One region of the Sporolactobacillus sp. PKPK-6 genome, then DNA from elsewhere that is predicted to be linked to it. Evidence: riboswitches for the same ligand, from Rfam matches in the RefSeq annotation. Region 1 holds a riboswitch; the other holds the start of a gene.
The links. A riboswitch is a leader RNA that binds a small molecule or an ion and turns the genes downstream of it on or off. The one in region 1 is predicted to bind S-adenosylmethionine.
Positions count from the first base shown of each region.

Region 2: it holds a riboswitch for S-adenosylmethionine, as region 1 does, so the genes downstream of both, AC1MBV_RS03620 (methionine ABC transporter ATP-binding protein) here and dgoD (galactonate dehydratase) in region 1, are expected to answer to the same signal.

Region 1 is NZ_JBWXPA010000001.1:1,229,343-1,233,772, forward strand. It holds gene AC1MBV_RS05900 (AEC family transporter) at 1-666, opposite strand, end outside; gene dgoD (galactonate dehydratase) at 894-2,075, opposite strand; SAM riboswitch class I at 2,186-2,283, opposite strand; gene AC1MBV_RS05910 (ketopantoate reductase family protein) at 2,554-3,519, opposite strand; gene AC1MBV_RS05915 (C69 family dipeptidase) at 3,660-4,430, opposite strand, start outside.
Region 2 is NZ_JBWXPA010000001.1:744,568-748,997, forward strand. It holds gene AC1MBV_RS03610 (MetQ/NlpA family ABC transporter substrate-binding protein) at 138-977, opposite strand; gene AC1MBV_RS03615 (methionine ABC transporter permease) at 1,051-1,716, opposite strand; gene AC1MBV_RS03620 (methionine ABC transporter ATP-binding protein) at 1,709-2,728, opposite strand; SAM riboswitch class I at 2,881-2,994, opposite strand; gene AC1MBV_RS03625 (anti-sigma factor domain-containing protein) at 3,136-4,083, opposite strand; gene sigI (RNA polymerase sigma-I factor) at 4,106-4,430, opposite strand, start outside.

The sequences.
Region 1 (4,430 bases):
GTTCATATTGCGTACAGTTACATTCGCCAGCTGCATGCCGAGAATAATCATAATAATCGGAATCGATGTGCTGCTTACGAGTTCGATGCTTTGCATAAAATTTGCCGGAATCTGAATGTGAAACGTTTGTAGAAGTAAAGCAGGAAGAATAACGTAATTCATCGGCTGCTTGAGGACAGTGCAAAGTGCCATTTTTGCGCTGCCTTTTCCATTTGCGGCAATATAGATGCCGACAAAGCCCATCAGAATTGCATGGAAAATCATCAGAGGCATCGCGTACACCACACCTTGTTTCCCAAAGGCAAATAAAATAATCGGCACACCGTAGTTGCCGCTGTTTGCAAAAATGGTAGAGAGTAAAAACGCGTTCGTTTCACTTTTACTGTAGTGGAGGATGTGTCCTGCAATGATACCGACAACAATTAACAGCAGCATAATCATCAGAGCGGTTGCTGCAATATAGAAGAAACTAAGATTCATAGGTGTTGTATAAAAGATATCAAAAACAAGAAACGGGAGCAGCAGATAGACGGCGAGCGTCGAGATCGGCTTAATATCTAGTTTGAAAATTTTCTGTAGAATAAACCCGCTGAGAAAAATTAAAAACACCGGCAAAATCACATCGAAAAAAATACGCACAATCTGTTCCCTCTCTCTGCTGTCCATGGTTTCAATGAGTTCATTTTACTTGGTTACCGTATGAAAGATCAAGATAAGTTTTACGCGCCGGTGTGTGTGCAAGACAGTGACTCAACATCTCGCCTCATTTATAGCTTAAAATTCACATAGAAAAAGAGACGGTGAGAATCATTCATTTCTCACAATCTCTTTTTCCCATTTTTAATAACACAACTGCCTTTTCTATGAATCAGAAAAGGCTATTTTTTTCACTCTTATTGGTCCACAACTGATCCATCAATATGAAGCCTGGTTTTTATCGGCCGTCGCACATAAGGAAATTTTGTTTCAATATCATCAACCAATTCGGTCCCAATTCCCGGCAACCGCGGAATTTCCATAAAGCCTTGCTCACATTTAAAGGTTGTCGTGACAACATCCTTCTTCCGAACACCCTTCTCAACATTTGTCGACCCGTATTTTTCCGAAAGCGCGGGCTGATCGTCACCAGGATACTCAAGGATCGCGAAGTTGGGTATACTAACCGCAATCTGCAGACAAGCCGCGGTTGATACCGGGCTCAGCGGATTGTGCGGAACAACCAGCACATCATTTGCTTCCGCAATTGCAGCGATCTTCTTTGTACCCGTTATGCCTCCGCACATGCACACATCAGGTCGAATGTACTGGACAGCATTTTTCTTAATCAGCATTGCAAATTCTTGTGGGCTGATTAATCGTTCACCCGTTGCAATCGGTACAAATGTTTTGGCTGCTACCCATTCCATCGAGTCAAGATTATCCGGACCTACAGGATCTTCGATGAAATAGGGATAGGAGTGTTCAATTCCCTTGGCAAACGCAATCGCATCTGCCGGCTTCAACCGAGTGTGTAGTTCAATCAGCAAGTCCACATCATTGCCGACAGCATCTCTGTAAGCAGCCACACGCTCAACGGCTTCGCCGATCTCCTTGGCATGAGTGGTGTAATAAGGCACATCTCTTGATTCATCCAGGAAAGGAGAAAGATGACCAATTGCGTTATAGCCCTGGCTTTTCGCTCGCTTCAGGTTAGCAATGATTTCCTCAGTTGATGATCCGCCTACATGACCATAAACGCGGACCTTATCACGGCATTTCCCGCCAATCAAATTGTATATCGGCGTTCCATAATACTTTCCGGCAATATCCCACAAAGCAATGTCGATCGCGCTGATTGCGCCCATAATCGCCGATCCTTTAAAGTGCCAACAGCGATACATATACTGCCAGTGGTGCTCAATTCTTAATGGATCTTGTCCAATCAGATACGTCTTAAAAGCGTCAATCGCCCCCTTGGAAGCATCCAAAAAACCCCAAGTCCCTGATTCTCCTAAACCAACGAGTCCTTCATCCGTATAAATTTTCACAAAAAGATAGCGATTTGCTAAGATCGTTTTTACATCTGTAATTTTCATCCTTTGCGCACCTTCCTAAATACTTGTCATTACCCATTTTGTCATTTAAAAAGCCGCCTTCTGAAAATAGAAAGCGACTTCGACTATGCGGATTATAAGCAAAAGTTTCTTTCTTATCTCTCAGAATAGATCTGCAGGATTTGACACCATACTTATTGCTGGTTGTCGGGGTTCATCGGGCCAGTCCCTCCGCCGCTCTTGATAAAGAAAACTTGGCGAGGCCAAACCTTTGGAGCAGGCTGAGCCTTAGTTGCACTTACACTATTTTCCTTGAATCTTTATACTCTATTTATAGTGTAAGAAACGATAATCATATTAAGTTGATAAGATTAATTATATATAAATCCGTTCGTAATTCAATCTTTTTTCATGAAAAGAAAAAAAACGCAATAAAAACGAGACTGCCCAAGTGGACACCCTCGTTTCTCAATCGTTCTTTCACACCTTTTGTTAAATCGAATAATTTTTACACCGACCGTCATCCCAAAGTGCCGGTCGTTTTCAGCTGTTTCGCGCTCTCCGCCAAATGAAGCAAATCCACGAGCATTTCATGACTTTTCGCTTCCATGCCATGTTTCTTTGCAGTTTTCACAATATAACCGTTTATATAATCAACTTCAGTCGGACGGCTATTAACCATATCCTGATACATCGATGGGTGGTGAAGCGGATTGACCTGTGAGCTTTCATGATCGATAATCTGCAGCATCTCTTCACGGCTTTGCATAAATTTGACACCATCCGCAACGCCCGCAGCATACCCTTCATCAATCAAGCGTCGGGACAACTCATCCGCCCCGGAATAAGCCACATACTCGCCCATCGTGATATCCATCAATGTGCACAACGTGTTGATGACCGAATTCATGAGCAGTTTAGACCACAGCGTTCCCATGTAGTTAGTTTGAAGCGTCGGATTCATGCCCGCTTTTTCAAATTCTCGGACGACCTCATGTGTGAATGCATCCGGATTTTCCGTGACATTCACCAGCTGCGTGTGTGCCGCACCCTTTGCACCCATGAAATCTACTTTTCCCGGTGCGTCAAGAACAGTCGCGATTAACGCAATCCCTGCAATAATGCGTTCATCAGGCACATACTTGCGAATCTCATCCACCGAACCGATCCCGTTTTGATTCGTCAAAACATAGGTGTGCTCGCCAATAAAATGCTGGCAAGCCTGCATCGCTTCTTCGGACTGCATCTGTTTTGTAAATAAAATCACCAGATCCGGAGTCTGCGCGTATTCAGCAGGCAGGAAAACATCAACCGGTACCAAATGCTGATTCTGATGGTCGCGAGAAACATAGACGCCGCCTTGTTCGCGAATCGCCTGATAACTCGGTTTCCACGGCTCCACAAAATCGACGTCGTTACCTGCTTCTTGCAGAAGCACTCCATATCTGAGTCCCATTGCTCCTGCACCAATCACTGTAATTTTCATTTTGATTCCTCCACTCATCTGTATCTCAGCTTGTCTGTAACTATTTCTAAATACAATAATACTCTAAATCGAGTGACGTAAAAAGAGCAGCCACTAAGGAAAAAGTAGCCACTCTTTTATACGTCTTATTTGTTCAAATTTCACAAATTCTTATCCATATTAAACGTCAGTTTCGACATACTCATGGATTGCGTCGTCAAGTCTTGCAAGAGCGCGCGCGTCTCGCTTAACCCGAGCTCGGCAGTTTCGCTGCTTGCCTCGTTCAGAACATCTACCACATTGTCTTGACTCGTATTTTTTGCCGTTTCGTCGGTCTCAGCGATCTTCCCAAGAAATTTGCTGTACAGATTTTCTTTGTAATCAAGCACCTGCTTGAGAAAAGCATTGTAATGCGGTTCAACGATGACCGGAATCGTTTTATACAGCCAGTACGCCGAATCAAGAGACAGCTTCATCGGCGTAACTTCGTATGATTTCGGCACTGATGTAATGTTCGTATAAAAAGGCACATAAGGACTGAATGTGCCGGCAAGCGACACCCATTGAATGCCCGCGAATGCATCGGGAAGATCAGGACGGATTTGCAAGATATGCGAGTCTTGAGTTCGATTTAATGAAATCGCGCGGAAAGTGGTCCGCTCTGCCTCGCTTCCGCTGCCCAGTGGGTCAAAAGGTGTCTCCTGATAGTGTGAATCCAGGATATACGCAATGTCATCAACACCGATTTTTCTGCTTGCCTTGCGCAGGAATGGCAGATCATTCGACATCGGATCCTGCTCGATTTCCGGATTCAAATATTTTTGACCATACCAGACGCGCGGCGTGTTGTAATGACGGTCAAATACATTTTGCCGTCCGAAAATACTCCGGAAGTTGATCGTGTCAAAGCCGTTATTGAGATGATGCTTTTC
Region 2 (4,430 bases), 480 kb from region 1:
ATGTATCCGTATTATACCGCTATTTTCAATTATCATAATAGAAGAATGAATAAAATATATAATATAATTTTTCCTGAACTAAATGAAAAATCGTCCAACAATTGCTGCTGGACGATTTTTTATTGTTCTTTATCTATTTATTCGGAAACAGGTAGAACCGCGCCTTTATATTTCTTATTGATAAAATCTTGGATCGTTTTAGAATGCAGCACATTGACTAGTTCTTTAATCGCTTTTTTATTTTGATCGCCTTTTCGCACGGCAATAATATTCGCATATGGAGAGGAAGCTCCTTCAAGGATCAAAGCATCTTTCTTTGGCTGCAATTTCGCTTGAAGTGCATAGTTTGTATTAATTGCATACAAGTCTGCCGCGCTGTTCTCATAAGCTTTCGGCAGAATGGCCGGATCGATCGGCTGCAAGAATTTCAGATGTTTGATATTGTCGAAATCCGTATAGTTCCCGTTTTTCTGAGCAAGTGTAGCAGCAATTGGATCAATACCGGATTTAATCTTCAAAAGTCCTTTTGATTGAAGAAGCAGTAAAATGCGTCCTTGTTCCGACTTGTTGTTGCTGATCTGGACCGTTGCTCCGTCTTTCACTTCATCAACACTCTTGAATTTCTTGGAATAGATACCAAATGGTTCGATGTGGATTTTTCCTGCATTAACCAAATCCGTATTGTTTTGCTTATTATAAAGATCAAGGAATGGAACATGTTGGAAATAATTAGCATCCAATTGTTTTGATGCGAGTGCTTTGTTTGGCAGCACATAGTCCTGGAATACTTTTACCTTCAGGGTAATACCTTTCTTTTTTAACAATGGTGCGGCTTGCTTGAGAATTTCAGCATGAGGCACTGCCGACGCGCCAACAGTCAATGTTTGATTTTTCTCCGACTTTCCTGTTGATTGTCCGCATGCGGTAAGAATGAGAGCAAAAGCAAGAACTACAGCAAATACGATTGATTTTTTCATATTAACTCCCCCAAGTTCTGTTTGATTAATTTTAGTTACCATCATTTGTTTAATAAGTCAGCTTTTATGCTGTCTATCTCTTGTCAACACGGCGAGTAATATGATCGCCGACATACTGAATAATAAAGACAATCACTAGAATAATCACGGTCGCGATAAACGTAATTGTATTATTATTTGCTTGAAAACCTTCATTATAAGCAATAGTACCAAGTCCTCCGGCACCAACGACCCCGGCCATTGCCGTGTTGCCAATCAGTGCAATCAGCGTAACGGTCATTCCGGAAGATAGTGACGGCAGTGCTTCAGGAAGAAGTACTTTCCAAACAATTTGCCACTTGGTTGCACCCATTGCCTGAGCCGCTTCAATGACTCCCTTATCTACTTCTCTTAAACCGATCTCAACCAGCCGGGCATAAAACGGTGCCGCTCCGATAATGATCGAAGGCAGTGCCGCACTCGCTCCAATCATGGTCCCAATGATAATCACCGTAAGCGGGATCAAAAGAATGATCAAAATAATGAAAGGGATTGATCGAAACACATTGACGAATGAAGCAATAAACCTGTAGATAATCTGATTCTCATAGAGTCCGCCTTTTGCCGTTAAGTAAAGTAAAAGCCCTAAAGCGACTCCTAAAAAAAATGTAAACACACCGGAGATAGCTGTCATATAGAGCGTTTGACCGGTAGACAGCCACATACTTGGCCAATCAACATTTTGTAACCACTCAAACATTTTCCTTTGTCACCTCAACTCTCACGCCTTCTGAACGCAGAACGTTGATCGCTTTTCTAATGGATTCTGAAGCCCCTTGAATGGAAACGATTGTATGCTCCGATTGAGTGTTCGCTCCGTATGCTAATCCAAGCACCTTTACCGATAGGTTCGTGTTCCCGAGCAGCCGCGATAAGCTGTGTTGAAACGTGGCTTGGTCAGCAGCCGAAAGACTGATTACAGTTCCCTCAGTATGTATCACATCGGAAACTTTGATTTGAATCGGTGTACTTTTCCCAGTATGGTTGCCTACGAATTCTTGAGTAATGGTTTGTTGCGGATTCGAAAACACAGACTCAACTGTTCCTTGCTCAACAATTTTACCGCCGTCAAGCACAGCCACACGATCGCATATTTTTCGAATTACAGTCATTTCATGAGTAATCAGTATGATCGTCAGTCCAAGCGTCTTATTAATTTCCGACAGAAGGGTAAGAATTGAATCGGTTGTTTTTGGATCAAGTGCCGATGTCGCTTCATCACAAAGAAGGACCTTCGGATTGTTAGCCAGTGCTCGTGCAATGCCTACACGCTGTTTTTGACCGCCGCTCAGTTGTGATGGATACGCAGACTCTTTGCCTTCAAGTCCAACCATCCGAATCAATTCGGCAATCCGATCTTCTCTTTGTTTCTTTTTCAGCTTCGTTAATTCTAATGGGAAAGCAATATTCTCAGCAACAGTCCGCGACCACAGCAAGTTGAAATGCTGAAAGATCATTCCAATTGACCGACGTTCTTCACGCAGCTGGCGCTCATCCAAGTCTGTAAGACTTCGACCATCAATCGTGATCGTTCCTGACGTCGGTTTCTCAAGCAGATTAATCATCCGAATGAGTGTGCTCTTGCCGGCACCGCTATAGCCAATAATGCCGAACACTTCCCCTTCCTGAATAGCAAGGCTAACATCCGATAGTGCACGCACCGGACCCTGATCAGTCCGAAACGTTTTTTCAACATTGCTTAATTGAATCAACTTCGTTCACCGCTTTCAATTATTACAGTCGTAAAAACTTATCCTACGTTTTTACTTGGCATTTAATCTGTATTCTACTTGGTGGCATCCCTCTCTCCGATTTTTGTTTCAACCAATAAAAAAACCCGCCTTGAGAGAGGTGGGATTCGCCTCTCTCATCTGTCAGAAACATTTGTTTCTGAAGGAATTAGCACCTTTATTGCAACGATCTGCAATTAGGTTGCCGGGCATCATCGGGCCAGTCCCTCCGCCTCTCTGGATAAGAGTTTTTCTATTCAATTGAGTGTTAATAATTTACCACGCATAACTCAAGCTGTCAAACCATTTTTTCTCTTAACAGATACCCGATTATGCATATTAAAAAATCCAAGCAGATGTTTCTCTGCTTGGATCTTCATAGACAAAAATCAGGCATAACCCGCTATTCGAGTGTTCAAATAATTATAGCTGCTGTTCTCCCTGCTTTTAGCCGCCTCACCGACCTGAAAAGGATTTTGAAAGAGCGGTTTAAGTTGATTGGCCCTAAAGGACGCTTGCTCCGTAGATGGTCTGCTTCCTTGAGTATTATTCCGTTCTCTAATCAACGAATGCCATGGCAGTGAAACAGCTCCTGATACTTCGCGCATCTTCTCAGTGGATAATTGTTGGGCATCTTCAAGCGAGAGCGTCTTGCCGTACGCATTCGCTTGCAAATAAAGCAGATACTTTCCAACAGACAGGCCTCGTGCTTCGGCATCCTTTTTTCGTTCAAGAGATGCTTGAAGCCACTCAATTCCAATTCCGTTCGCTTGAAGGGATTGACTTGCTCCGCGATTAAAAGATGCGGTCAAGCCCTCTGTAAATACTGATTTTTGCGAGCGGCCGATTTGATTCGTCAAAACTGTTGTAACTAAACAAAGCGATCGCTTATCTGAAACGCCTTCGTTCCTCAGTTTTGAGAAGAGTGCTGAACTGAACTGCTGAAGAGGCATCTTTTGGACGACAGGGATACTCTGAAGCAGTTGTCTTGCTTCACTGTTTAAAGGCTGTACAGAGATAACCTGCATATTACGATCTACACTCGCTTCGATACTTGCCTTTAAATCAAAATACACATATGCAGCTACCGGCCCAGGAGGCGCATAAGTACTATGCGACAACGGAATAAAACAAAGCAGCGAAAATCCAAGTGCGATGATCGGCGTCAGTATCGATTTGGGAAGAAAGTTAAATCGGGCAAGGTGTTTGGAACGTACCGTTTGTCCAATAGAAAGATCAGCCATGCGTCTGAGCCTGACCGATTTGAAGTCGCCTTCATCAGTCAGAATGACAGCACGCCTCCCCTTTTTGGACACGAGTACACCCTGATTAATCAGTTTTCCTCCCCACCTTTCTCGGTCACTGAACCGTTTCTAATTCCGGTTCAATATATGACTTTAATGCACTGAACCCGCCAATATAGATCAGCGACAATGCTATTATATATTTTCGATTCCTTTCAATCGTTTTGCGGCTACACGATACAAATTGTAACAAATCTTTTATCGGCAGCTGCTTCTTTTTCTTTAAATAAGTTACTAATTCCTTGTGCTCAACCAGCCTTTTTGCCGATACTTTTGCATTTTCACGCGCATCCGCATGCTTCGGGCAATGCTTGCTCAACACATCAAATGTAATACCGTATTCGAGCAGCAGTGTTTGATAGCTTTCGATTTGCTCCATA